DNA from 3 places in the Streptomyces sp. NPDC018029 genome. Region 3 is predicted to be linked to each of the others. Evidence: riboswitches for the same ligand, from Rfam matches in the RefSeq annotation. Region 3 holds a riboswitch; each other region holds the start of a gene.

Region 1 (9,403 bases), on a different contig from region 3:
CAGCGTGTGGTGGGTGGCCTCGGTGTGCAGGGTCACGAAGTCCCAGAACGTGTCGTGCGCGCTCTGCGCCTGCGGGATCTCCCGGTCCGGATGCGGCTTGCCGGCATGGATGATGTCGGGAAACTTGATCGCGTCCTGGATGAAGAACACCGGGATGTTGTTGCCGACCAGGTCGAAGACGCCCTCCTCGGTGTAGAACTTCGTCGCGAAGCCACGGGTGTCGCGCACGGTGTCGGCGGAGCCGCGCGAACCGAGCACGGTGGAGAAGCGCACATACACCGGCGTCTCCACCCCCTCGGCGAGGAACCCCGCCTTGGTGATCCCCGCGGCACTGCCGTACGCCCGGAAGACACCGTGCGCGGCCGCCCCGCGGGCGTGCACCACCCGCTCGGGGATGCGCTCGTGGTCGAAGTGAGTGATCTTCTCCCGCAGATGGTGGTCCTGCAGCAGCACCGGACCGCGCGGACCCGCCTTCAGCGAATGGTCGGTCTCATACAGGCGCGCCCCCTGCGCGGTGGTCAGGTAGGCCCCCTCCTGGGCGACCTTCTCCTGCGGCACCCCGGTGGGCTGCCCCGTGGGACTGTAGGTCTGCGGACCGCGCTGGTCGGCCTTGGGCGGCAACGGCTCGCGCGGCTCGGTGGGCTCCTCCACCGGCACCGCCTCCGGGCCCGGGGCACCGGGAATCTCGTTACCGGACCGCATGGCGTTCTGGACCTTCTGCACAGCCTTCTCCGCGGCGGCCGACACCGGGTTCTTCTTCTCGCTCACTGGATTCCGATCGTTCGAGACGGGACCGTGGCACGCACAGCGGTGCGTGACACGCGGCAGGGGCGCTATCGCGAGACGACGGGTACCCCACGACTTCTTGTGGGACACATGTACTGCGCCGTCCGGGCCCCTCGCCCGACCCGCCCGGCCGGAACCCGCCACCGGAACTGCCGCACGGCAGCAGGCATGACGGCAGGCCGGCCCGGCCGGCCTGCCGTCATGCCCGCTGTCCCCCGCCTGCCCTCACCCGACCACCGGCGACGCCGCCGGAGCGCGACCGGCACCGGCCTGCCGCAGCGAGACCATGAGCAAGGTCATGAGCAAGGTCATGAGCGAGGTCATGCACCGGCCGCCGCGGGCTGCTCCTCACCCTGCACCGCGCCGCCCTGCTTCTTGCCGTCCTGCTCCTCGCCCTGCTTCCCGGCCGGTGCCGCGGCCGCCTGCGCGGGCACCGGCGCCGCAGCGGCGGTGTAGAACACGGACGAGCCCTGCTTGCTGCGCTGGGCCTGGCTCTTGGCCACCAGCCCTTCGAGCGTGGTGCGCACCACGGTCGTCTTCACGCTGCGCTGCGGGTGGGCCTGGCCCAGGGCCGTGGCGATCTCCGCCGCCGAGCGCGGCTCGCTCTGCTCGGCGAGATGCCCGCGGATCAGCTCGACCAGCGTCGGCTGCGCCGGCTTGGCGGGCTTGGCGGCCTCGGCCTTGCCTGCCTCGGTCTTGCCTGTCTCCTTGCCGGAGCTCTTCGCGGCCCCCTTTCCTGTCACCTTCCCGGAGCTCTTCGCAGCGCCCTTCCCGGCGCTCTTGCCCGCGGCCGCCTTCTGCGGAGCGCTCGTGGTCACCCGCGCCCGCTTGCCCGCCGCGGCGGAGCCGGGCGACTTCTTCTTCGTACGGGGGGCGGGCACCGCGGCCCGCTCCTGCGGGGCCGCCGGCTCCGGGGCGGCCGGCTCCTCGCCGAGCGCCTGCTGGATGCTGACCAGCACCGCGTGGTCACGCTGATGGGCCGCCAACTGCTCCTGCAAGGAGGCGATTTCCGCGCTGAGGCGCTGCTGCTCCTTGGCGTTGCGTTCGAGGTCGGCACGGACTTGAGCGGTGTACTGCGATGTCAGTTCGGTGGCGGAAACGTTCTCGGACATGGGGCGCACAACCTTTCCCGGACCTGGGGCCGGAGTTGAAGAACCTGCTGCACATGTGTGCTTCCCGGGACCGGGGTTGGGGCCCGGGCCTGCGGGGTGACAGCAATATTCAGTACACAGATGCCCTGACACGGCGATAGTACGGACAACCGGAGCGGCCCATTCTCCTTGAGCATGCTGTGAACCGACCCGTGTTTGCACAGATCCGATGACATGGGCGGCGGCCTGACCACGCGAAGAGCCCCGGAACGCCATGCGTTCCGGGGCTCAGTCACCGACCGGGGAGGGGTGGGGGTGCGGTCTAGTAGGGGCCGTTGACGTTGTCGATCGAGCCGTACCGGTCGGCCGCGTAGTTGCAGGCGGCGGTGATGTTGGCGACCGGGTCGTAGCTGTCCGTCGAGGTGCCGGGCACGTGGTAGGCGGAGAACGTGGGGCCGATGACCTGCAGGAGGCCCTTGGAGGGGGTTCCCGCGACGGCGTTGGAGTCCCAGTTGTTGATGGCCATCGGGTTGCCGGAGGACTCCCGCATGATGTTGCGGTGGATGCCCTCGTAGGTGCCGGGGATGCCGTGCTGGGCCATGATGTCGAGCGACTGCCGGATCCAGCCGTCGAGGTTGTTGGCGTAGGACTTCTTCACCGCGGCGGGCTCGGCGGCGTTGGCGCGCTCGGAGCGGTCCGCCCGCTCGGGGGCGGCCGGGGCCTTGGTGCCCAGGGTGAGCTTGAGGCCGGGGTGGATCAGCTTCGGGTCGTCGCCGAGGACGCCGCGGTTGTCCTGGTACAGCTTCTGCCAGCCGCCGCTCACGGAGTGCTCCTGGGCGATCCCGGCCAGGGAGTCACCCGCGACGACGACATAGGTCTTCGGGGCCGCGGCGGGCTTGGCGGCCGCGGCGGCCGGCGCGGCGGCGGCCGTGGTGGCGCCGAGCACCGGAAGAACGAGCACGGCGCCGCCCGTGCCCGCGGCGGCGATGCCCCGGGTGAGCGGGCTGGACTTGGGGCGGCGGTGCTTACCCTTTGCGGGCATGACGAATTCCTCTCCGTCGCCTGCGGGGTGAGCTGTCGGGTTCGGACGGGAGATGTCCGGTCGCAGGGAATGCGACTTCACCCCGAGCCGTCCCGTCACCGGGATCGGCGGCTTACCTGGGTCCCCCGCTCCTGCCGTGCGTAAGTGAGTGGGTGTGGGTGGGAGAGTTTCCGGACAGCGGCAGGATTCGGCGTTCCATCCGGATTGACGGTGACGTTAGGCGAGAAAGCCGGTGCGGAACAAGGCCGGAATTCGAATGAGAGGAATGCACGGGGCTCTTCCCGGGCCCTCACGACCCCGCCCTCTCTTTGATCGAAAACCCAACTCTCTTTGCGCAGAACGAAACCGCACACAGCGGCCCGCGCCGCCACGGGCCGCGGGGCGTGACCCATTTCACTGGGCGGGAGCCGGGTGGCGCGCGACGCGGCCGGGCAGCAGAGGGCGGTATTTCGCTCAAGTCACCCACAGAGCGGTCAAAGTCTCACCTAGGCTACTAAAGCCTCAAGGTGGACCGATTCGGTGGAATACGGACAAGCGCAAAGGTGCCCATTCGCGGCAGAACGGTCATACCTCCGGCCGGGGTCGACCTGTCGGCCTGCCCGGTCCGTCCCGGGGTCCGCTCGTGGGGGAGCTGCAATCACTGCCGTCGTGAGACAACAGCGAACACCACGTCAATAACGCTTCTGGCAAGGGCTTGTGGGGACCGGACGCCCGCAACTCGCCCCCGGCGGGCAGGCGGAATGGCAAGCCCGGTAAAGAAAGTGACGCCTGCCCAGAAAAGAAGAACAGTCACCGCAACGGCGCCCACCCGACCGGCCTGCAGGATTTCCCTTTCCATTCCGACGAAAACTGACAGGGGAACGAAAAGCGGCCGGGGGCGGATGTGAAAGGGAACGGCCGGGCAAGGCACTTGCCGGCCTGCCCGCGTACAAGATGCCGCCCACCCGGCGGCGAACCGCCGCCCGCAGATGCCTGCTGCGCCCGCACCGTGGTGCGAGGCACCTCCCAAGTGGCGTAGGGTGAAGGAACACGACGCGGGGTGGAGCAGCTCGGTAGCTCGCTGGGCTCATAACCCAGAGGTCGCAGGTTCAAATCCTGTCCCCGCTACTGCAACAGCAGGGTCCGGATCCCATGTGGATCCGGGCCCTGCTGTGTGTTACCGGCGGCCGCGAAGCACCCGGCCGAACCGGGAATGGGGCGGCCTTTCGTCCGAAGCGACAGCTGAACTGCCGGTCAGGGCACCGCACATGACCGGCATGGCGGTGACGGGCCGGCTGACGATGGGCCGGAAGAGAACCTGGCCGCACCGGCGAACTTCACCTTCGAGCTTCCCGAGGCGAAGAACCCGTACTGAACGTCATGGGCCTGCCGGACAGCCGACATGACTGCTCCGCCCGGCCCGCAGGGGCGGCACCACTGACACCGACACCCTGACAGCCCTGACCCGTGCCACCAGTCGCACAACCATTCGCCCACCCCACCGGTCAAACGCGCGACACACACAGCAAGATCCGATGGGGGAGTCTTGAAGAAGCTCACGGCGGCGCTGACCACGGGCCTCGTGGTCTGCACCGCCACACTGGTCGCCGCACCCGCGGCGCACGCAGGGGACGGCGATTCGCGCAGCCGCACGGAAACCCTGCAGGAGGGCGGCAAGCTCTACGCCCTCTACGAGCACATGTCCGCGCGTTTCCACCCCAGGGACGTCACGCTCGAGATCCACGCCAAGAACGACCCCGAGGTCCTCGCCAGCCTCCGCCTCACCGGCACCGAGACCTGCCCCGACACGGGCCAGTGTTACGAGGACACCTTCCGCTCCGAGCCGGTCACCCTGCCCGCCATGGGCGCCTACGTGATCGACGTCGTGGCCAGGGACGGACAGCCCGACGAGATCGTCCAGCGGTCGACCGGCTTTCTCAACTACGGGCTCAACCCCAAGCTGACCCTCACCAGCAGCCACCCCTGGATCTCCTACGACAACCCGACCGCCAAGGTCACCGGATCCCTGGTGGCCGAGGACCCCCGCACCCACGAGGTGAAGCCCTTCGCCGGGGTGGGCATGTACTACCGCGCCCGGGAGACCCGCAGAGAGGGATGGGTGTGGACGAACGCGGCAGGGCGGTTCACCACGTCGGGGTACTCCGGTGAGGGCGGCACCGACGTCACCTATGAGTACATGTTCGACCAGCAGTACGAGTCGCTCCACCTGCCCTTCCGCCGGCAGGAACTGAAGCTCAAGGTCGACGCCCCGGCCGGCACGGTCACCGCGCCCTACGGCAGTGACATCCCGGTCAGCGGCAAGCTCACCCGCATCGCGGACGACGGCACCGAAAAGCCGCTCGCCGCCGAGGTGCGGATCGGCCCCGAAGGCACCGGAGACCCCGGCAAGATCGTGGTGAGCGGCGAGAACGGCGCCTTCTCCACCGGCTACACCGTCCGGCGCAGCGGCCCGGTCAGCGTCCAGCCGAGTGCGCGGAACTGGTTCACGGCCCCGACCCCGCACTCCTTCACGCTGGCCAGGCCCCCGCGCACGAGCGAGCTGACGGACGTCAAGGCCACGGTGAGCAAGTACCGCAAGGTCACCTTCACCGGCAAGCTCGGCGTCACCCAGGGCACCTACCCGGCGGGCACCACGGCACAGGTGTCCATCGACCACCGCCCCGCGGGAGGGACCTGGTCGAGCACCGGCACCTTCGACGCCGCCTACGGCGACTCCTTCACCGCCTCCTCGCCGAAGAAGGCCGACGCGGGCGCCCAGTGGCGGCTGCGCCTGGTCAACTCGGGCGTGGATAGCGCGAGTTTCAAGCTGGGCCGCAAGTACACCCAGGTCTGGGACGACGGTGTCACGCCCGAGGGCGTCCGCAAGGGCACCAAGGTCACCGCCAAGGGCGGCCTGATGCAGAAGTCCGGATCCACCTGGCGGCCGTACGGCGGGCAGAAGATCCGCGTCTGGTTCAAGGCCGCGACGGCCGGTTCCGACTGGAAGGAGCTGGGCAGCACCAGGACGCTGAGCAACGGCACGTTCAGCAAGAAGTTCACCGCCCAGCAGGACGGCACCTGGCAGATGCGCTACACCGACACGGTCAGCTCCCACTACGCCGACTACGGCCGCGAGGACTACGTCGACGTCCGCTAGCAGGCCCCGGGGCACTGAGCGCCACGCACGAAGGCGGCCCCGCCTTCGTGCGTGGACCGGGCCGGCCGGACAACTTCGGCAACCGCGCCCGGAGATGAGCGACACGGCCCCTGCTATCGTGCGCCGATGCCAACGATCAAGCAGTTCCAGGTCACCTTCGACTGCGCGGAGCCCGAGCGCGTGGCCCGCTTCTGGTGCGAGGTGCTGGGTTACGTCGTACCGCCGCCCCCGCAGGGCTTCGCCACCTGGGACGACTTCAACCGCGCCCAGCCCGCCGAGGAGCGGGGCGCATGGTTCGCGTGCAGCGACCCCTCAGGGGTGGGCCCGCGCCTGTTCTTCCAGCGCGTCCCCGAAGGCAAGACCGCCAAGAACCGGGTGCACCTGGACGTGCGGGCCGGCACCGGACTCGTGGGGGAGGAGCGCCTGGCCGTCCTCGAGGCCGAATGCGCCCGCCTGGTCGCACTCGGCGCGACCCGCGTCCAACTGCTGCCCGCCGACGAGGACAACGAGTCGTGCATCGTGATGCAGGACATCGAGGGCAACGAGTTCTGCCTCGACTGACCCGCCACCTGCTGTCACCGAGGGCTCACCGGTGCTCGGGTGAGGCCTGCCGCCGGGAAAGAGCCAGCCTGCGCCGCTCTCGGTCGATCTCGGTGACGACGACCGTGACCTCGTCGCCGACCTGGACGGCATCCGACGGGGCGGGCACGGGCGTCCGGGTGAGCTCGCGCAGGTGGACCAGTCCCTCGATGCCGTCGGCGACCTGGACGAAGACGCCGAAGGGGACCAGCTTGGTGACCTGTCCGCGCAGTTTCCGCCCTACCGCGATGCTGTCGGCAAATGCCTGGAAGGGGTCCGGCAGCAGCGCTCGCAAGGACAGTCTGGCCTCCAGGTTCCAGGTGTCGAACTGGAGGAACTCGCCTGAGACCCGCTGTCCGACCCGCACGACGTCGGAAGCTGCTTCGATGCGCCGCCAGGACAGATCGGGGACGGTGACGAACCCGACGCCGGGGAAGACCGGGTGGCCGGGGCCCTCGTCCAGCGCCACGAAGACGCCGAACCGTTCGATCGCCGCGACGGTGCCGGAAAGGAGCTGGCCGTAGTGCAGTGCTTCCAGGAACGTCCACAGCTCCGGGTTTTCAGACCGTCCACCCATCATGCCGCCAGCCTTTCACGGGGCGCCGTGCCAGGAGGGAGTGAGCGATGAGCGACCAGCGCCGGCAAGACGACGAAGAACCCACCTGGGGCTCCTTCAGTGCCAGGGGGAAGCTCCTGGCCGTGGTCGGGATCACGGGCCTCGGCGTCGGGGTCGCGGCCCTCGTCATGCTCTTCCTCCTGCTCATGGTCCTGCTCGTCACCGCCGCGTTCAGCGACTCGATCGAGTTCGACGGGGCGGGCACCCTGCTCTGGGCCGCCCTGCTGTGTCTGCCCTGCGGGCTGCTCGCCGGTGTCTTCACCGCGCCGGTGCGCTTCCTGCTGCGGCTCAACCCGCCCTCGCAGCGCACCCGGCAGGCGGTGGAGGCCCTCTGCTCCTGCCTCACCACGTTCCTGGCCGCCCTGTTCGTCCTGGAGTTCACCCCCGGGCTGCACGCCGCCAACCCGTGGCTGCCCTCGGCGGCGGCCACCGTGCTCGGGATCGTGGCGAACCTGGTGCTGGACCGGGCGCAGTCACGCCCAAAGCGGCGGCCGCACAGCCGGCAGAGGCGGTAGCGGTCACCCGCACGAGCCGGGGCGGTGCCCCAGCTCGCGCATGGCGATGATCAGGGAGCGTTCGCGGGCGAAGTCGGCGTGCACGTGCACCGCGGCCGGCGACAGGTGCTCCACGGCCTCGTCGATGGCCGCCAGCGCCTGGGCGTAGTGGCCCAGGCCGCGGTGGGCGGTGGCTTCGCGGAACAGCGCGATCGGGTCGGTCCGGTCGGCGAACGCCTCGTGGCCCAGGATGCGGAGCATGGCCTCGTCGCGGCCCGCCAGGCCGTGGGACAGCCACAGGCCGTGCAACAGGACGTGCAGCGTCTTGGCATGGTTGCCGGCCTGCGCGAGCACCTCTTCCATGCGCGGGTATCCGCTGCGGTCGGACCGGGCGAGCAGGGCGAAGGCCCACAACGCCCGTGAGTAGCAGTCCAGTTCGTCGCCGCCGTGCCGGGCCAGTGTCGCGAAGAGGTCCTCGATGCTGTGACAGCGGAAGTCGTAGCGCAGACTGTTGAGGTAGAGGTGGCGCAGGGCGCGAGCCGCGGCCGGCTCGTCGTGCCGGGCGATGCGACGGGCGACCTCGTGCGGTTCCAGCAACAGCAGCGCGCTGCGCCCCATGGCACGGGCCTGCCACGCGGCGTCGGCGCACACCTCGGCCGACTCCTGCCAGGTGGCCCCCACGCCGCCGAGCAGGTCCGCGAGCAGCACAGGCCAGCACTCACCCTGCGCGGCCGAGGCCGCCGCGGCCGCGCGCAGGCGATGCAGCAGCACCTCACGCCCGCCCGGGACCGTGGCATGCGTCATCGGGTCCTTGCCTTCCGTGGCCGGCCCCCGCCGGCTGCCCCCCGCCACCCAGTGCGCGCAGGAGCGGGGTGAGCGGGCCCGTGGGCAGGGGCGCTCAGGGCGGCCCGGAGCACAGCGCGGTGGCAAGGAGGGACCGATCCCGCCTTGCCACCGCGCCGCCTGCGGCTGCCGAGCGCGTGCGTCAGCGCCGGACGCCGGGCGCGTGGCCCGTGCCCTCGTGGTCGTAGCCCGCGGCCTCGGCCCAGACGATGCCGAGCGGGCCGCCGACGCTGTCGTACGTACCGGCGAACCCCTCGTGGTCGTAGCTCAGCTGGTGGTGCGGGGCGTAGCGGTCGTGGTCGTCGTCGTTGGCGACGGCCGCGCCCGCCCCGAGGGCCAGGACGGACGCGGTCAGGGCGGCGGCGAGGATGGTCGAGCGAACGCGCATGAGTATATTCCTCCTGGAATATGCAGGTACTGTCGCTATGTCACCTGCCGCGGCAGCGGGGCCGGGTAACGGCACAGCCCACCCTCTCCACCCGAACGGGCCCCGGAGTGCCTACCGCACGGCCCACTTGATCGGCTCCTTGTAGTACCCCTGCGAGTACGTCACCGCCTTCAGCGTGGCGTCGGCGGGGATGAGGTAGGGCTCGCACACGGTGCGCGTCTCGCCCTTCTTCCAGATGTCCTCGCCCTCCAGGCTCTTCCTGCCGTCGTCGCCGACACAGTCGGCGGGGCGGCTGGAGAGGTCGCCGATGAGGATGAACTTGGTCGCGGGCTCACCCGCGGAGGTCTCGCCGCTCACGTCGCTCATCACCATCGGCTCCTTGACCGCGGAACCGCCCACGTGGGTGGCCTTCACATAGATCCAGGCGA
Region 2 (9,403 bases), on a different contig from region 3:
CGGTACGTGCAGGAGCCTGAGGAGGCTGACGAGGAGGTGTAGCCGCTGCGGCTGCACCGGTCCGCGGCTGCAGCGGCTCCGCGCTACACCGGTCCCGCCACCGCCGTCACCGGCTTGCCCAGCGAGACGCCCGAGCCGTCGCGGCGCGGGTCGATCTCCGGCAGCTCCGCCGGGGAGCCGTTGCGCTGGGCCGCGCGCGGCGGCGTCGGGCCCGCCCAGGCGAAGCTCAGGCAGTCCTCGCCCTTCAGGAACCGCTGGACGCGCACACCGCCCGTGGCGCGGCCCTTGCGCGGGTACTGGTCGAAGGGCGTGAGCTTGGCCGTCGTCTGCACCGAGTCGTCGAGCGTGCCGCGCGAGCCCGCCACCGTGAAGACCACGGCGTCCACCGCCGGGTCCACCGCCGCGAAGGAGATGACCTTCGCGCCCGCGGCCAGCTTGATGCCCGTCATGCCGCCCGCGGGGCGGCCCTGCGGGCGGACCTGGGAGGCCTGGTAACGCAGGAGCTGGGCGTCGTCCGTGACGAAGACCAGGTCCTCCTCGCCGGTGCGCAGCTCGGCCGCGCCGACGATCCGGTCACCGTCCTTGAGGGTGATGACCTCCAGCTCTTCCTTGTTGGACGGATAGTCGGGGACCACACGCTTGACGACGCCCTGCTCGGTGCCGAGCGCGAGGCCCGGCGAGGACTCGTCGAGCGTCATCAGGCAGATCAGCTTCTCGTCCTTCTCCAGGGTGAGCAGCTCCGCGACGGGTGCTCCTCCGGAGAGGTTGGGCGCGCTCGCCGTCTCCGGCAGCTGGGGAAGGTCCACTACGGAGAGGCGCAGCAGCCGCCCCTGGGAGGTGACCGCACCCACCTCGCCGCGCGCCGTCGCCGGCACCGCCGAGACGATCACGTCGTGCTTGACGCGCTTGGTGTCGCCGTCGGCGAAGGGGTCGCCGTTGGCCGTGCGGGCCAGGAGGCCCGTCGAGGACAGGAGCACCCGGCACGGGTCGTCCGCCACCTGGAGCGAGACCGTGGCGGCCGGGGAGCCGGCCGACTCCAGGAGCACGGTGCGCCGGTCGGTGCCGAACTTCTTGGCGACGGCGGCCAGTTCCGAGGAGACCAGCTTGCGCAGCTCCGCGTCCGATTCGAGGATGCCGGTCAGCTCGTCGATCTCGCCGTTGAGCTTGTCGCGCTCGGACTCCAGCTCGATGCGGTCGTACTTGGTCAGCCGGCGCAGCGGCGTGTCCAGGATGTACTGCGTCTGGATGTCGCTGAGCGAGAAGCGCTCGATCAGGCGCTCCTTGGCCTGCGCGGAGTTGTCACTGGAGCGGATGAGGCGGATGACCTCGTCGATGTCCAGGAGGGCGACCAGGAGGCCCTCCACCAGGTGCAGGCGGTCGCGCTTCTTGCCGCGGCGGAACTCGCTGCGGCGGCGCACCACGTCGAACCGGTGGTCGAGATAGACCTCGAGGAGCTCCTTGAGGCCGAGGGTGAGGGGCTGACCGTCCACCAGCGCGACGTTGTTGATGCCGAAGGACTCCTCCATCGGCGTCAGTTTGTAGAGCTGCTCAAGGACGGCCTCGGGGACGAAGCCGTTCTTGATCTCGATGACCAGGCGCAGGCCGTGCGAGCGGTCGGTGAGGTCCTTGACGTCCGCGATGCCCTGGAGCTTCTTCGAGCCGACCAGGTCCTTGATCTTGGAGATGACCTTCTCGGGGCCGACCGTGAAGGGCAGTTCGGTGACGACGAGGCCCTTGCGGCGCGCCGTCACGTTCTCCACGGAGACCGTCGCGCGGATCTTGAAGGAGCCGCGGCCCGATTCGTACGCGTCCTTGATGCCGTTGAGCCCAACGATCCGGCCGCCCGTGGGCAGGTCGGGGCCCGGCACGTACTTCATCAGGGTCTCGAGGTCGGCGCCCGGGTGCTTGATCAGGTGACGGGCGGCGGCGATGACCTCGCCGAGGTTGTGCGGCGGCATGTTCGTCGCCATGCCGACGGCGATGCCGGACGCGCCGTTGACCAGGAGGTTCGGATACGCCGCCGGGAGGGCGGACGGCTCCATCTCCTGGCCGTCGTAGTTCGGCTCGAAGTCGACGGTGTTCTCGTCGATCGACTCCGTCATCAGGGAGGTGGCGTCGGCCATCTTGCACTCGGTGTACCGCATGGCGGCCGGCGGGTCGTCGTTGCCGAGGGAGCCGAAGTTGCCGTGGCCGTCCACCAGGGGGAGGCGCATCGAGAAGGGCTGGGCCATGCGCACCAGCGCGTCGTAGATCGACGCGTCTCCGTGCGGGTGCAACTTACCCATGACCTCGCCGACGACGCGGGCGCACTTCACATAGCCGCGGTCGGGGCGCAGGCCCATCTCGTTCATCTGATAGACGATTCTGCGGTGGACCGGCTTCATGCCGTCGCGGGCGTCCGGCAGGGCGCGGGAGTAGATGACCGAATACGCGTACTCGAGGAAGGAGCCCTGCATCTCGTCGACTACGTCGATGTCGAGGATCTTCTCCTCGTACGCGTCGTCGGGCGGCGGGGTCTTCGTGCTGCGGCGGGCCATCGCTGCTGCGGCTCCTTCACCAAGCAAGTGCGGGTTCTGACGCCGACCATTGTGGACTGTCCCACTGACAACGCCGACCACGACCCGTGCACCGGCGGTGTCACACGCGACTACGCCGAGGGCGGACCGGGAACTTCGTCAGGTGTCCACACGCTTGCATACAGTGGCAGGACTGGCAGAACCAGCAATGTTTTAGCGATCGAAGGGACGTACATGCCCATGGGTCACACGGCCACAGCCGAGGCCGGCTCCGGCGGCCTGACAGCGACCGAGCACCGGCTGGCCAACGGCCTGCGCGTGGTGCTCTCCGAGGACCACCTGACCCCCGTCGCCGCGGTCTGCCTCTGGTACGACGTCGGCTCACGCCACGAGGTCAAGGGGCGAACCGGCCTCGCGCACCTCTTCGAGCACCTCATGTTCCAGGGCTCGAAGCAGGTGCACGGAAACGGCCACTTCGAGCTGGTCCAGGGCGCGGGCGGCTCGCTCAACGGCACGACGAGCTTCGAGCGCACCAACTATTTCGAGACGATGCCCGCCCACCAGTTGGAGCTCGCCCTCTGGCTCGAGGCCGACCGGATGGGCTCGCTGCTCTCCGCCCTCGACGAGGAGTCCATGGAGAACCAGCGCGACGTCGTCAAGAACGAGCGCCGCCAGCGCTACGACAACGTCCCGTACGGCACCGCCTTCGAAAAGCTGACCGCCCTCTCGTACCCCGAGGGCCACCCGTACCACCACACGCCGATCGGCTCCATGGCCGACCTGGACGCGGCCACCCTGGAGGACGCGCGCGCGTTCTTCCGCACGTACTACGCGCCCAACAACGCCGTCCTCTCGGTCGTCGGCGACATCGACCCGGAGCAGACGCTCGCCTGGATCGAGAAGTACTTCGGCTCGATCCCCGGTCACGACGGCAAGCAGCCGCCGCGCGACGGGTCCCTGCCCGAGCGCATCGGCGAGGAGCTGCGCGAGGTCGTCGAGGAGGACGTCCCGGCCCGCGCCCTGATGGCCGCCTACCGCCTCCCGGAGGACGGCACGCGCGCGTGCGACGCGGCCGACATCGCCCTCACCGTCCTCGGCAGCGGCGAGTCCTCCCGGCTCTACAACCGCCTCGTGCGCCGGGACCGCACCGCGGTCGCCGCGGGCTTCGGCCTGCTGCGCCTCGCCGGGGCGCCCTCGCTCGGCTGGCTGGACGTGAAGACGTCCGGCGACGTCGAGGTCCCCGTGATCGAGGCCGCCGTCGACGAGGAGCTGGCCCGCTTCGCCGCCGAGGGCCCCACTCCGGAGGAGATGGAGCGCGCCCAGGCGCAGTTGGAGCGCGAGTGGCTCGACCGGCTCGGCACGGTCGCGGGCCGCGCCGACGAACTCTGCCGGTACGCCGTCCTGTTCGGCGACCCGCAGCTCGCCCTCACCGCCGTCCAGCGCGTCCTCGACGTCACGGCGGAAGAGGTCCAGGAGGTCGCCAAGGCCCGCCTGCGCCCGGACAACCGCGCCGTGCTCGTGTACGAACCCGTGACCGCCGCCGACGAGGGCGCAGAGGCCGCCGAGGAAGAAGAGGAGGCGGCGAAGTGACCGAGGCCGCGACGATGCAGTTCCACCCCCAGCCCCAGGCCGGACAGGCCAGGCCCTGGGCCTTCCCGGCGCCCGACCGCAGCACGCTGCCCAACGGCCTCACCGTGCTGCGTTGCGACCGCCCCGGCCAGCAGGTCGTCGCCGTCGAGATCAACCTCGCAGCGCCCCTGGACGCCGAGCCCGAGGGCCTCGACGGCGTCGCCACGATCATGGCGAGGGCCTTCAACGAAGGCACCGACAAGCACTCCGCCGAGGAGTTCGCCGCCGAGCTCGACCGCTGCGGCGCGACGCTCGACGCACACGCCGACCACCCGGGCGTGCGGGTCTCCCTGGAGGTCCCGGTCTCCCGGCTCCCGAAGGCGCTCGGCCTGCTCGCCGACGCCCTGCGGGCCCCCGCCTTCGCGGACAGCGAGATCGAGCGGCTCGTCCGCAACCGCCTGGACGAGATCCCGCACGAGGCCGCCAACCCGGCCCGCCGCGCCGCCAAGGAGCTCTCCAAGGAGCTCTTCCCCGCGACCTCGCGCATGTCCCGCCCCCGCCAGGGCACCGAGGAGACGGTCGCGGCCATCGACTCGGCGGCGGTGCGCGCCTTCTACGAGAAGCACGTCCGCCCCGCCACGGCCACCCTCGTCGTGGTCGGCGACCTGACCGGGACCGACCTGGACGCCGTCCTCGCCGACACGGTCGGCGCCTGGACGGGCTCCCCGGGCGAGCCGCGCCCGGTGCCGCCGGTGACCGCCGACGACCGCGGCCGCGTCGTCATCGTGGACCGCCCCGGAGCGGTCCAGACGCAGCTGCTGATCGGCCGCATCGGGGCCGACCGGCACGACCGCGTCTGGCCGGCCCAGGTCCTCGGCACGTACTGCCTGGGCGGCACCCTCACCTCGCGTCTCGACCGCGTCCTGCGCGAGGAGAAGGGATACACCTACGGCGTACGGGCGTTCAGCCAGGTCCTTCGTTCGGCGCCGGACGGCTCGGGCGCCGCGATGCTCGCCATCAGCGGCTCCGTGGACACCCCGAACACGGGACCGGCGCTGGAGGACCTGTGGCAGGTCCTGCGCGTCCTCGCCGCCGAAGGTCTCACGGACGCCGAGCGCGACGTGGCCGTGCAGAACCTCGTGGGCGTCGCCCCGCTCAAGTACGAGATGGCGGCCTCCGTGGCGGCCACCCTCGCCGACCAGGTCGAGCAGAACCTCCCGGACGACTTCCAGGCGCAGCTGTACCGCCAGCTGGCCGCCACCGGCACCGTGGAGGCCACCGCCGCCGTCGTGAACGCCTTCCCGGCGGACCGCCTGGTGACGATCCTGGTCGGGGACGCCGCGCAGATCGAGGAGCCCGTCAGGGCGCTCGGCATCGGCGAAGTGAGTGTCGTCACGGGCTGAGTGACGGCTGAGTCACAGTCAGGACATATCGGGACCCCGGTGACCGCTTCAGGCGCCGGGGTCCTCATATGTCCGAATTCATACGGTGGTTGCCTGTCTGCCGTGTGGCGTGCGCTACAAAAGGCGACTTCTGTTTGTCGATTGAAGACGGCGCGTTTAGCGTCGACCCGGCTGTTCGTCGCGCAGTACGCCGCATCCGCGGCACCGGACAGTCATCGCCGAGTCCCCGTACGGCGCGAGCCAGGGGAGCCGGGGACCCACATGTCCCCTGGGGTGAATCGGGCACCTTGCCGCGAGGCGAGGGACCCGTAGGAGACCTTCCTGCTCCGAACCCGTCAGCTAACCCGGTAGGCGAGAAGGAAGGAAAGGATCACCCGCCACATGGCGTTCACCCGTGCCACCGGGAAGCACCGTCGTCCGAGCCGCCTCACGCGTACCACCGCGAACGTCGCCGGTGTCGCGGCGCTCACCACCACCGGTGTCATCGGCGGCCTCGCCGCCCCGGCGCTCGCCGCCCCCGACGAAGCCGCCATGGAGCACACCGGCCTCACCCAGGCGATATCCGTCGGCGACTCGCTCGCCGCGAGCATCGACGCGCAGGCCGCGGCGCAGCAGCAGGCCGCCGACGACGCCGCCGCGGCCAAGAAGGCCGAAGAGGCCGCCAAGAAGAAGGCCGCCGAGGAGAAGCGCAAGGCCGAGGCCGAGGCCAAGGCGAAGGCCAAGAAGGAGCGCGAGGCCAAGGAGCGCGCCGCCCGCGAGGCCGAGCGCAAGCGCCTGAACACCTACGTCTCCCCGATCAGCGGCTCGTACGTCTCCACGGGCTACCAGACCGGCGGCGCCATGTGGTCCTCCGGCAGCCACACCGGCGTGGACTTCCACGCGGCGTCCGGCACCCCGGTCCACGCGGTCGGCTCCGGCACCGTCGTCGAGGCCGGCTGGGGTGGCGCCTACGGCAACAACGTGGTCATCAAGATGAACGACGGCACGTACACCCAGTACGGCCACATGTCCTCCCTCGGCGTCACCGTGGGCCAGACGGTCACCCCGGGCCAGCAGATCGGCCTCTCCGGTTCCACCGGCAACTCCAGCGGCCCGCACCTCCACTTCGAGGCCCGCACCGGCGCTGAGTACGGCTCGGACATCGACCCGGTCGCGTACCTCCGCTCGCACGGCGTCAGCGTCTGACGGACGACGGACGACGGACGACGGACGACGGACGGCAGACGCCGACCCCGCACAGCTCCGAAAGCCCCGGCTCGCCCAGAGCCGGGGCTTTCGCGTTGGCCAAAAGATATCCATGATTTCCGGCCCGCCGTCGGAAATTCCCGCGCTCTGCAATAGAGTCACTGAATGAGCGTCGGTCGACCGCGTTTCGCGGGGATTAAGGCGGAGGTCCGATCATGCGCGTGCCCGCGCACTCTGTATGCACGGCCATTCGGGACGATATTGTCGCCGGCGTCCACGAAAGGGGCGGCCGGCTCACCGAGGAACTCCTCGCGCGCCGCTACGGCGTCTCCCGGGTGCCTGTGCGCGAGGCCCTGCGCACGCTGGAGGCCGAGGGCTTCGTCGTCACCCGCAGGCACGCGGGCGCCTGCGTAGCCGAGCCCACCGAACAGGAGGCGGCCGACCTCCTGGAGGTCAGGACGCTGCTCGAACCGCTCGCCGCGGCGCGGGCCGCGCAGCGCCGCACGGACGCGCACCTGAAGGTGTTGCGCGGGCTCGTCAGGCTGGGGCAGGAGCGCTCCAGGAGCGGCCTGGGGGAGGAGCTGCGCTCACTGGGCGGCTGGTTCCACGAGACGCTCGCCCAGGCCTCCGGAAGCCCCGGCCTCAGCGCGCTGCTCACCCAGCTCCGGCACAAGGTCGCCTGGATGTACGTCGTGCAGGCCCCGGCGGCGCCCGGTGAGTCCTGGTCGGAGCACGCCGCGATCCTCGACGCGGTCGCCCGCCGGGACCCCGAGCGGGCCAGGGCACTCACCGCCGCGCACGCCGAACGGGCCGCGGCCGCCCACCGATTGCGCCCCGCACGCCGGGCCGGCCATGTGAGGGATTCGCAACATGCCGTAAACACGGTGAGCCTCCGGAATTAACGGAGGCTCCGTATATTCCGTATACGAGAAGAAAGCTATTTCTCCGAGCGGATAATCCCGCATACGTCGCTGCATCTGTCGAGTCGATGCATCCGTCGATGCGTACGCCCGCATACGTCGATGGGGTCACCCGGGAATTCCGGGCGACCCCATCCACGTAATGCGGGAAACGTGTCCTAGACCGTCTCCGGAAGCTCCTCGAGCCCCTCCGAGACCAGCTTCGCCAGGCGGTCGAGCGCGGCGTCGGCACCCTCGGCGTCGGAGGCGAGCACGATCTCCTCGCCGCCCTGGGCGCCCAGGCCGAGCACGGCGAGCATCGAGCCGGCGTTGACCGGGTTGCCGCCGGCCTTGGCGATCGTCACGGGGACGCCGGCGGCCGTGGCCGCACGGACGAAGATGGAGGCGGGTCGGGCGTGAAGGCCCTCGGCCCAGCCGACGTTGACGCGGCGCTCAGCCATGTGTTGCTGCCCTTCCAGGTGTCTCACACTTGTCTAGACCAGTGTCTCATGCCGTCACGGGTGCTCTGCCGACCCGCGTCCGGCCCGGGCCGCCCTCGACCCGTCCCAGCTTGCCCCGGCCCCGACGGCCGCGCGACCCGTACCCTGGCCCCATGCAGACCCCGTCGGATCAGCAGGATCGGCACGACTACCCCTCCCACTGGGAAGCCGATGTGGTGCTGCGCGACGGAGGCACCGCCCGGATCAGGCCCATCACGGCCGAGGACGCGGACCGCCTGGTCAGCTTCTACGAACAGGTCTCGGACGAGTCGAAGTACTACCGCTTCTTCGCGCCCTACCCACGGCTGTCCGCCAAGGACGTGCACCGCTTCACCCACCACGACCAGGTGGACCGGGTGGGCCTCGCGGCCACGGTGGGCGGCGAGTTCATCGCCACCGTGCGCTACGACCGCATCGACGAGCGCGGCATGGCCGCCAGCGCGCCCGCGGACGAGGCCGAGGTCGCCTTCCTCGTGCAGGACGCCCACCAGGGCCGCGGCGTCGCCTCCACGCTCCTGGAGCACATCGCGGCCGTCGCCAGGGAGCGCGGCATCCGGCGCTTCGCCGCCGAGGTGCTGCCCGCCAACACCAAGATGATCAAGGTGTTCACGGACGCGGGCTACCAGCAGAAGCGCAGCTTCGAGGACGGCGTCGTACGCCTGGAGTTCGACCTGGAGCCGACCGCCCGCTCGCTCGCCGTGCAGCGCGCCCGCGAACAGCGCGCCGAGGGACGGTCCGTGCAGCGCCTCCTGACCCCCGGCTCGGTCGCGGTGATCGGCGTGGGCCGGGCCCCCGGCGGCGTCGGCCGCAGCGTGCTCGCCAACCTCCGGGAGTCCGGCTTCACCGGGCGCCTGTACGCGGTGAACAGCGCCTTCGAAGAGGAGCCCGAGGGCGCCCGCGTCGACGGAGTGCCCGCGCACCGCTCTGTAGCGGCCATCGAGGAGCCCGTGGACCTCGCGGTGGTCGCCGTGCCCGCCGAGCGCGTCCCCCAGGCCGTCGCCGAGTGCGGTGAGCGCGGCGTGCGCGGCCTCGTGGTGCTCTCCGCGGGCTACGGAGAGAGCGGCCCACTCGGCCGCGAGCGGCAGCGCGAACTGGTGCGCCAGGCCCGCTCCTACGGCATGCGCATCATCGGCCCGAACGCCTTCGGTGTCATCAACACCTCTCCGGAGACGCGGCTCAACGCCTCACTCGCCCCGCAGTCCCCCGCGCGCGGGCGGATCGGCCTGTTCACCCAGTCCGGCGCGATCGGGATCGCCCTGCTGTCCGGACTGCACCGACGGGGCGCGGGCCTCTCCACGTTCGTCGGATCCGGCAACCGCGCCGACGTGTCG
Region 3 (9,403 bases):
ACCGCGACCGTCGTGACGACAACCGTGGCGGCGGCTTCCGCCGTGACGACCGTCCGGCCGGCGGCCACCGCGGCAGCGACCGTCCGTTCAACCGCGACCGTCGCGACGACCGCCCCGCCGGCGGCTCGGGCGGCTTCCGCTCCGGCGGCCACGACCGCCCGTCGTACAACCGCCGCGACGACCGCTCCGGCTCCGGCACGGGTTCGTTCGGCCGCCGCGACGACAAGCCGCGCTGGAAGCGCAACGGCTGATCGTCAGTCAGCACCTGTAATCAGGTCCGTCTGAACCGAAGGGCCCGCACGACGTACGCGTCGTGCGGGCCCTTCGGCGTGTCCGGGCAGGGCGGGAACTGGGCCGGCCGGATCGCCGACGTACGCGCGTGGAACCGGGTCGTCGTCCCGGCGGAAGCGGCGGACCTCGCGGAGCGCGCGGCCGTGCGTGCGGGGCGCTGGCAGCTCGACGAGGCGTCCGGGGGAGCGAGCCCCGAGGAGGGCGGCGGACAGCCGTTGAAGCTGGGCGGTGATGCGAAGATCCGCCGCGACGACCAGTCCTGTGACCCGGCCATGGACCCCGAGTGCGGTCCGGGGGACCCGGCGATGGTGGGCGAGGGGGAGCTCCTCCTGGACGGCGACGGCGACTTCGCCGCGACCGGCGCCCCGGTCGTGGACACCGGCGACAGTTTCTCGCTGGCCGCACATGTGCGGATCGACCCGGCCGCTGCGGACCGGACGATGACGGTCCTGTCCCTGCCGGGCGAGCACAACGACCTCGCCACCCTGAGGTACACGCCGCAGCGGCAGATATGGGAGCTGACCCTGGCTCACGAGGACCGGGCGGGAGCGGAGACGACGACGCTCAAGGCGGACAACAGCTGGGCCTCGCCGGGTGACCCGCACCACCTGGCGGTGGTGTACGACGACGGGGCCGACGAGGTGCTGCTGTACGTCGACGGCACACCGATGGCCCGTGCGCCGTTCCACCACGCGTGGCGGGCCGAGGCCGGGCTGCAGGTCGGCCGGGCCACGACGGCGGACGGCCGGAGCGAGTACCTGCACGGGGCCGTGGACGACGTGCACGCCTACGCGGGAGTGCTCAGCGAGCAGGATGTGGTGAGGCTGGGCGTGTCGATCTGACACGCGGCGGGAGGCTGCCGCGGAAGGCTTCCACAGCCCCGCGGAACCTCCCGTTCCGCAACAGCACCGGTCCTCGACGGCGATACCCGATCGGATGACGGGCCCCCTCCCGCTATGCTCGGGGGTGCACCGACGAGGACCGTTAGCTCAATTGGCAGAGCAGTGGACTTTTAATCCATTGGTTGTGGGTTCGAGTCCCACACGGTCTACAGAGAAAGCCCAGTTCGGAGTCGTCTCCGAGCTGGGCTTTCGGTGTGTTGCGGGGGGTCAGGGGCGGCGGAGTGCCGCGATTTCGAATTCGACCGTCACCTTCGGGCTGACGAAGAGTACGTCCGCGGCGTTCGCGGTCGCGCCCCAGTCCTTGCGGTTGATCAGGACGCTGCCCTTGAAGCCGACGCGCAGGTCGCCCTGTGCGTCGTTCTCGCCGCCGGTCGTCTCGACGGTCAGGGTGAGCGGCCTGGTCGTGCCGCGCAGGGTCAGGTCGCCGGTCACCTTGAAGGTGGTTCCGTCTATCTGCTCCACCTCGGTGGACGCGAAGGTGATGACGGGGTGGTTCTCCGCGTCCAGGAACTTGGCGCGCACCGGGTCGTCGCGGAACTTGTTGTGGCTCTGCAGGCTTTTCGACCGGATCGTGAGCCGGATGGCGGACTTCGAGGGATCGTCGCCGTCGAGCTGCGCACTGCCCTCGAACTCCTCGAAGTGCCCACGGACCTGGGGTCCGACCGAGTGCCGGGCGACGAAGCCGATGCGGGTGCGGGCGGTGTCGAGGACGTACTCGCCGCTCAGCTCGCTGAGCTTGGTGATGGTTGACATTGCTTGGTCACTCCCGGTGGGAAAGAGGCAGTAAGCGTTCGGTGCAACCGGTCACTGGAGAAGGCGTCGTGGAGCGTGGATCGACCGTGGAGGCTCGAACATACCGCCGGGGTCGGTGCCCCTCCGGGCTGCTCGAGCGCAGGACCACCCTGAGTCAAGTGGTTCGACGCACCCCTCCGGATGGCGTACTGTTGGGTTTACCGACGCGGGGTGGAGCAGCTCGGTAGCTCGCTGGGCTCATAACCCAGAGGTCGCAGGTTCAAATCCTGTCCCCGCTACTGAAGGCCTGAGGCCGGGAAGCATCAGCTTCCCGGCCTCAGGTGTTTTCCGGGCCCGTAACCCGCTCGGCCCACACCAGGTCGCACCCTCCTCCCGCTGCGGGAACCCTGGGTGGAGCGCGGTCATGGGCGCGGAGTCGGCGGGAGACAAGCGGTGGGGCAGCGAGGAGTACCCGACGGCAGAGGGGCCAGGGGGGTCAGAGGGGCCAGGGAGGCCAGGGGTGCCACCGGTACCGAGCGCGCCTTCGTGCGGGTCCTGCCCCTCCTGCTGCTCATCGTCGGTGTCGCCTACGACGTGTCGACCCCGCCGGAGTTCACCGCCGCCCCGCTCTTCACGGCGGCCCCGCTGATCGCCGCTCCCTTCTACTCGCTGCTCAGCACCGTCCTGACCGGCGCGGCGGCCACGGGCGCCGTCCTCTTCCTGCACTACTTCCTGCACTACGGCAACCGCGTCAGCAGCCACGTCGAGGCCGTCACCGAAGTGGTCACCGTGGCGACCGTCGCCGCCCTCGCGATCGTGATCAACCGTGTCGTGCGCCGCGGCAACGACCGGCTCGCCATCGCCCGCTCCATCTCCGAGGCCACCCAGCGCGCCGTGCTGCCCGCGCCGGACCCGCGCATCGGCGGGCTCGACATCGCGGCACGGTACGAGGCCGCGCAGGCCGACGCGTTCATCGGGGGCGATCTGTACGCCGTGCAGGACACCCCGCACGGCGTGCGGCTCATCGTCGGCGACGTACGCGGCAAGGGCATGGGCGCGGTCGCGGCGGTCGCCGTCGTCATCGGCGCCTTCCGGGAGGCCGCCGAGCAGGAGGCCACCCTGGAGGCGGTGGCGCAGCGCCTGGAGCGGGCGCTGGCGCGTGAGGGCACCCGGCGCGACGGGTTGGACGCGTTCGAGGGGTTCACCACCGCCGTCCTCGCGGAGATCCGGCACGGCGAGGGCTCCGTACGCCTGATCAACCGCGGGCACCCACCGCCGTTGCTGCTGCGCGGCGACGGGCGGCTGTGCGTCATGTCGGCGAGCGAGCCCGCGCTGCCGCTCGGCATGGGGGACCTGGGGGTCTGGCCGGACCGGGCGGACGAGTCGGAGTTCCCGCCCGGCGCGACGCTGCTCTTCTACACGGACGGCCTGTCGGAGGCGCGGGACGCGGCGGGGGAGTTCTACGATCCCGCGGCGCGGCTCGGCGGGCGGATCTTCCCGGGCCGGGGCGGCCCGCACGCGCTGCTCGCCGCCCTGGCGGGGGAGGTGCGGCGGCACACCGGGGGCGCCATGACGGACGACATGGCGCTGCTCGCGGTGCGGCGGCCCGCCGCCGGCGATCCGGAGGTCACCGCCGGTGACTGAAGTACACCCCTCCGCATAACAACTGACACTCTGTCAAGGAAATGTGAAGCTCTGGTGTTTGAAGGCCGGGGGTCAACTCGCCCCGGTCCGCACCCTCGTGTCCCGGTACGTACACGCGATCAGCGTTAACGATCAACCGGAACGGCTTGGAATACGGACCCCCTGTCTATTAACGTTCGATAACGCAGCGCGGTCGTCCCAGCCGTCACTAGAGGCGGCTCCGCGCGCACGCGCCTAATCCCGCAAGGGAGCCGGGGAACCACCAACTTGGGGTGAATCGGGCAGCTGTGCCTCCGTGCCAGGTGTTCGTAGGAGACCTTCCTGCTCCGAACCCGTCAGCTAACCCGGTAGGCGAGAAGGAAGGAAAGGAGCGCGCCCCAGTGGCGTCCAACCGGCCTGCCCCCCGAGCCGTGTACGTGCCGAATGACGACGACTTCGGCTCGTACGACGAGGGCCCCCTCGACACCTTCGAGGAGTGGAACCCCACCGAGGAGTCCATCCGCCCCGTCCGCGGCAGGCACCGCGTGCACAAGAAGGGCGGCGGCGGGCTCGCCCGCAGCTCCACCGTGCTCGGCGTGGGCGTCATCGCCGCCGTCGGCGCCGGCGGCATCGCCACCGCCCAGGACGGCAAGCCGCCGGTCTCCATATCCCTGCCCGACCTGCCGGGCGTGGGCGCCGTCGCCGACTCGCTGCCGGCGGCCGAGTCCCTGCCGGGCGTCGGGTCCCTGATGTCCGAGGACTCGCCGGAGACCACCACGGCCGCGGCCGCCGCTCCGCTCACCGCCGCCGGTGTCAGCACCGCCGACGCCGAGCAGGGCACCACCGACGCGGGCGAGGCGCTGCGCGCCCGCATCATGCAGCAGGCCGAGAACCAGCAGGAGCAGGCGGACACCGCCGTGCGGACCGCGGCAGAGGAGGCCGCCGTCAAGAAGGCCGCCGAAGAGGCCGCCGAACAGCAGAAGGCGGCCGAGAAGGCGGCGGACGCCAAGGCCGCGGCCAAGAAGAAGAAGGAAGAGGAGGCCCGGAAGGCGAAGGCCGAGGCCGAGCGCCGCGCCAAGCTCGCCAAGAGCTACGCCATCCCCACCTCCTCGTACACCCTCACGTCGCACTTCGGTGACGCCGGTTCCATGTGGTCCTCCGGGCACCACACGGGTCTGGACTTCGCTGCCCCCACCGGTACCCCGCTCAAGGCGGTGCACACCGGCACCGTCAAGGAGGCCGGCTGGGCGGGCGCGTACGGCTACCGCACCGTGCTCGAACTGGAGGACGGCACGGAGATCTGGTACTGCCACCAGTCGTCGCTCAACGTCAGCGCGGGCCAGAAGGTCAGCACGGGCGACGTCATCGGCCGCGTCGGCGCGACGGGCAACGTCACCGGGCCCCACCTCCACCTGGAGGTCCACACGCCCGGCGGCTCCGGGATCGACCCCCTCGGCTGGCTGCAGAGCAAGGGCCTGAACCCCTGACCCGACCCCGGGACGCAGCCCCCACCCCCTTCTGAGAGACTCCGGCGGTCCTGGCGACAACCCCCCGACGCCAGGGCTGCCGGTCCGGCCGAACGGAATTCCGTTTCCGCCGCCGGTGTTGAGGGACATATGACTTCTCTACGCCCGCTTGGCTCTTCCGACCTCGAGGTCTTCCCGCTCGCCCTCGGCGGCAACGTCTTCGGCTGGACCGCCGACCGGACGGCGTCCTTCGCCGTCCTCGACGCCTACACCGCGGCCGGCGGCAACTTCATCGACACCGCCGACGTCTACTCGGCCTGGGCGGAGGGCAACCGGGGCGGCGAGTCCGAGACCCTCATCGGCGAGTGGCTGACCGAGCGCGGCAACCGCTCCGACGTCGTCATCGCCACGAAGGCCGGCGCGCACCCCGAGTACAAGGGCCTCTCCGCGACCACCGTCAAGGGCGCGGTCGACGCCTCCCTGCGCCGTCTCGGCACCGATTACATCGACCTCTACTACACCCACTACGACGACCCGTCGCTCCCCGTCGAGGAGATCATCGGCGTGCTCGACGAACTGGTGCGGGCCGGCAAGGTGCGGGCGATCGCGGCCTCCAACATCACCCCCGAGCGGCTCCAGGAGTCGCTCGACCTCTCCGACCGCGAGGGCCTCGCGCGGTACGTCGCGCTCCAGCCGCACTACAACCTCGTCTCCCGCGACACCTACGAGGGCCCGCTCCAGGAGGTCGCCTCCCGCTCCGGTCTCGCCGCCGTCCCCTACTACGCGCTCGCGTCCGGCTTCCTGACCGGCAAGTACCGCAAGGGCGCCCAGGTGGAGAGCGCGCGGAGCGGCCGGGTCGAGGAGTACGTGGGGAGCGAGCGGGGCGACCGTGTCCTCGCCGCGCTCGACGAGATCGCCGGGGCGCGGGGCGCCCAGGTCGCGACGGTGGCGCTCGCCTGGCTCGCGGCACAGCCCACCGTGGCGGCGCCGATCGCCTCCGCGCGCACGGTGGAGCAGTTGCCCGCCCTGCTCGCGGTCGGCGACCTGGAGTTGACGGAGGCGGAGGTCGCGGCGCTGACCGCGGCGTCCGCCTGACGTCCGGCGGTCAGATGTTGCGGTAGGGGTTGTGCGCCGGGTAGCCGTACGCCGGGTGGGGCTGCGGCTGCCCGTACGGGGGCGGGGTGTGGCCGTACGGCTGGTACGGCTGGTAGGGCGTGTACGGCATCGGGGGCAGGGCCGGCGCCGTCGCCCCGGCCGCGTACGCCAGCGCGGGGCGGGACGGTTCGCGGCGCTCCCAGAGCTTTTCGAGGAGCTCCCGCTCGCGTACGACGAAGTCGGCACCGGCCCGCCCGAGGCGGCCCCGGTGGCGCAGGAACGCGAGCGACGTCGCGTACATCTGGTACTCCGCGACCGTGCGGGCCGCGGCCTTTCCCCAGGTGTACGAGGCGTAGTCGCGGGCCACCGAGCGGGCGCGCATCGAGCCGAGCGCGTACGGCTCGGGCGGCGTGAGCCAGCCCGCCGCCGCGTACACGGGCAGCTCGGCGCGGATCATGCGCAGTTCGCGCTGCCGGGTCCAGATCGCCAGCCAGGTCAGCAGGCCGAACGCCGGGAGCATGAAGAGGGCGTACACGGCGAAGAAGCCGTACTGCCCGAAGACCGCCGAGCCGTTCCACAGCGCGTGCACACCCATCGCGAGCAGCAGCCCGATGAGCGGGAGCAGCACGCGGCGCAGGTGCCGGTGCTCGGCCGAGAGCGCGGCGATGCCGAAGCCGATGCCGGTCAGGACCGTGAACAGCGGGTGCGCGAACGGGGACATGACGACGCGTACGAAGAAGGTCGCGGCCGTCACCGACGCGAGGCCGCTCTCGCGGCTCAGCTGGTCGGTGACGAAGGCGTTGCCCAGATAGAGGATGTTCTCGGTGAACGCGAACCCGGTCGCGGTCACCCCGGCTATGACGATGCCGTCGACGATGCCGGTGAAGTCGCGTCTGCGGAAGAGGAAGACGAGCAGGACGGCCGCCGCCTTGGCGCTCTCCTCGACGATCGGGGCGATGACGGTGGCGCCGAGGGTGTCGGCGCTGCTGGGGTCGGCGGTGGCGGTTGCTATCCAGCGGATCGCGAAGCTGTTCGCGACGATCGCTATGAGCGCGGCCGCGCAGGCGCCCCAGGAGAAGGAGAAGAGGAGGTTCCGCCAGGGGCCCGGCGCCACCCGGTCCAGCCAGCGGAACGCGGCGACGAGCAGCGGCACGGGCACGGTCGCGAGGCCGAGCCCGACCAGGAAGCCCTCGGTGCCGGTCTGCTCCCTGACCAGGGCCAGGATCACCAGGCCGGAGAGGGCGAGCAGGGTGACGAGCGCGGCCACACGTATCGCGCGCCGCTGCCACCAGCGGACGCGGGACAGCGCCCCCGGGGCGGGCGCCTCGGGGGGTATCGGATACGGAGGACTGGTGGCCACGTCGTCGACCCTAACGAGGGTGGCGGGCGGCCGCGACGGTGCCTCGGTCCTGGGTCTCAGTCCTGGGGCGGGGCGACTCGGCTCTGCGGCGGGGCGACTCGGCGGAAGAGCAGGTCGTGGACGACGTGCCCCTTGTCCAGGCCCTGGCCCTCGAAGCGGGTGCGGGGGCGGAAGTCGGGGCGTGGCGCGTAGCCGCCGTCGGGCTGGGTGTTCTCGAAGTCGGGGTGCGCGGTGAGCACCTCCAGCATCTGCTCGGCGTACGGCTCCCAGTCCGTCGCGCAGTGCAGCAGCGCGCCGGGCTTGAGGGAGGGCGCGGCCAGCGTCAGGAACTCCGGCTGGATCAGGCGGCGCTTGTGGTGGCGGGCCTTGGGCCAGGGGTCCGGGAAGTAGACGCGGAGGCCGTCGAGCGAGGCGGGCGCCAGCATCTCGCGGAGCAGGATGATCGCGTCGCCGTTGGCCACGCGGACGTTGGTCAGGCCGTTGCGCTCGGCGAGGGCGAGGAGGTTGCCCTGTCCTGGCGTGTGCACGTCGACGGCGAGGATGCCGGTGTCCGGGTCGGCGGCGGCCATCTGGGCGGTGGCCTCGCCCATGCCGAAGCCGATCTCCAGGACGACGGGCTTGTCGGACGGTGTCCCGCCGTCCCCGAAGAGCTCGGCGAGGTCCAGCGTGCGCAGCCCGTCGATGTCCAGGCCCCACTTGGGCCAGAGCCGGCGCAGCGCGTCCTCCTGGCTGGTGGTCACCCGGCTGCGGCGGGGCTGGAAGCTGCGGATCCGCCGCTCGTGGTGCGAGCCCGCGGGATCGGGCGAGGGCCCGCCGGGAAACCGCGGCGCGGCCTGCGCCCGGCCACCGGCCCGGGAGACATCGGAGCTGCCGGGACCGCCGGAGGCATCAGGGATACGGGAAGAGTCAGACACAGTGCGGCAATTTTACGGGGCGGGCGGGGGTGGGGGTGTGCCCCGGGAGGGGCAGGGAGCGGCGATCAGGCGTGCCGGGTCCCCGGGGCCTCACTCGCCCCTCAGCACCCCCAGTGCCCGGCGGGCGACCTCTCTGCCTACGGGGAGGGATGCCGTCGCGGCCGGTGAGGGGGCGTTCAGGACGTGGACCGTGCGGGGGCCCTCGCGGATCAGGAAGTCGTCGACCAGTGTGCCGTCCCGCAGGACCGCCTGGGCGCGGACGCCCGCGGGGGCCGGGACCAGGTCGGCGGGGCGGACCGCGGGCAGCAGCCTGCGCACCGCGTCGGTGAACGCGGACTTGGAGGCGGAGCGGCGCAGCTCACCCGCCCCGTACCGCCAGTGGCGGCGGGCGAGGTGCCAGGAGCCGGGCCAGCCGAGGGTCCCGGCGAGCTCGCGGGGGCGGACGACCGACCAGTCGTACCCCTCGCGGGCGAGCGCGGGGACCGCGTTCGGCCCCACGTGGACGCCGCCGTCGATGCCTCGGGTGAGGTGGACGCCGAGGAAGGGGAAGGCCGGGTCGGGCACGGGATAGACGAGGCCGCGCACCAGCTCGGGCCGGGCCAGCTCGAAGTACTCCCCGCGGAACGGAACAATCCGCATGGCCGGGTCGTCACCGGTGAGCCGCGCGATCTCGTCGCAGTGCAGCCCTCCGCAGTTGACCAGGACCTTGCCGCGGACGACGGAGCCGTCGGCGGTGCGGACCGCGACGCCGCGGTCGGGGCGGCGGTCGATGTGGACGGCCTCACCGGCCGCGCCGTACCTGATCTCGGCACCGGAGGCGTCGGCCAGGTGCCGCGCCACGGCGCTGTAGTCGCAGATCCCCGTGGTGCCGACGTGGATGGCGGCCAGGCCGCGGACCTCCGGCTCGTACTCGACTATCTGGGCGGGGCCCAGCTCGCGCACCGGTATGCCGTTCTCCCTGCCGCGCTGGACCAGGGCGTGCAGGCGGGGCAGCTCCGCGCGCTCCGTGGCGACGATCAG

Evidence for each region. A riboswitch is a leader RNA that binds a small molecule or an ion and turns the genes downstream of it on or off. The one in region 3 is predicted to bind cyclic di-AMP.
Region 1: linked by a shared signal. The riboswitch ahead of ACH4D5_RS34580 (transglycosylase SLT domain-containing protein) and the one ahead of ACH4D5_RS12895 (M23 family metallopeptidase) in region 3 are both predicted to bind cyclic di-AMP.
Region 2: linked by a shared signal. The riboswitch ahead of ACH4D5_RS22250 (M23 family metallopeptidase) and the one ahead of ACH4D5_RS12895 (M23 family metallopeptidase) in region 3 are both predicted to bind cyclic di-AMP.

What each region holds. Positions count from the first base shown of each region.
Region 1 is NZ_JBIRFV010000014.1:160,406-169,808, reverse strand. Features, by position in the region: gene ACH4D5_RS34590 (catalase) at 1-768, opposite strand, end outside; gene ACH4D5_RS34585 (hypothetical protein) at 1,107-1,898, opposite strand; gene ACH4D5_RS34580 (transglycosylase SLT domain-containing protein) at 2,200-2,919, opposite strand; cyclic di-AMP (ydaO/yuaA leader) riboswitch at 2,924-3,084, opposite strand; tRNA gene ACH4D5_RS34575 (tRNA-Met) at 3,953-4,026, shown strand; gene ACH4D5_RS34570 (hypothetical protein) at 4,445-6,055, shown strand; gene ACH4D5_RS34565 (VOC family protein) at 6,182-6,616, shown strand; gene ACH4D5_RS34560 (S1 RNA-binding domain-containing protein) at 6,642-7,214, opposite strand; gene ACH4D5_RS34555 (hypothetical protein) at 7,259-7,765, shown strand; gene ACH4D5_RS34550 (hypothetical protein) at 7,769-8,548, opposite strand; gene ACH4D5_RS34545 (hypothetical protein) at 8,730-8,975, opposite strand; gene ACH4D5_RS34540 (hypothetical protein) at 9,087-9,403, opposite strand, start outside.
Region 2 is NZ_JBIRFV010000007.1:148,732-158,134, forward strand. Features, by position in the region: gene ACH4D5_RS22230 (CobW family GTP-binding protein) at 1-42, shown strand, start outside; gene ACH4D5_RS22235 (DNA topoisomerase (ATP-hydrolyzing) subunit A) at 84-2,537, opposite strand; gene ACH4D5_RS22240 (M16 family metallopeptidase) at 2,751-4,106, shown strand; gene ACH4D5_RS22245 (M16 family metallopeptidase) at 4,103-5,488, shown strand; cyclic di-AMP (ydaO/yuaA leader) riboswitch at 5,695-5,857, shown strand; gene ACH4D5_RS22250 (M23 family metallopeptidase) at 5,870-6,673, shown strand; gene ACH4D5_RS22255 (GntR family transcriptional regulator) at 6,889-7,575, shown strand; gene ACH4D5_RS22260 (HPr family phosphocarrier protein) at 7,752-8,033, opposite strand; gene ACH4D5_RS22265 (GNAT family N-acetyltransferase) at 8,186-9,403, shown strand, end outside.
Region 3 is NZ_JBIRFV010000004.1:17,582-26,984, reverse strand. Features, by position in the region: gene ACH4D5_RS12925 (DEAD/DEAH box helicase) at 1-251, shown strand, start outside; gene ACH4D5_RS12920 (LamG domain-containing protein) at 330-1,133, shown strand; tRNA gene ACH4D5_RS12915 (tRNA-Lys) at 1,270-1,342, shown strand; gene ACH4D5_RS12910 (YceI family protein) at 1,401-1,946, opposite strand; tRNA gene ACH4D5_RS12905 (tRNA-Met) at 2,151-2,224, shown strand; gene ACH4D5_RS12900 (PP2C family protein-serine/threonine phosphatase) at 2,337-3,569, shown strand; cyclic di-AMP (ydaO/yuaA leader) riboswitch at 3,791-3,938, shown strand; gene ACH4D5_RS12895 (M23 family metallopeptidase) at 3,950-5,035, shown strand; gene ACH4D5_RS12890 (aldo/keto reductase) at 5,165-6,109, shown strand; gene ACH4D5_RS12885 (PrsW family intramembrane metalloprotease) at 6,120-7,469, opposite strand; gene trmB (tRNA (guanosine(46)-N7)-methyltransferase TrmB) at 7,526-8,383, opposite strand; gene lhgO (L-2-hydroxyglutarate oxidase) at 8,474-9,403, opposite strand, start outside.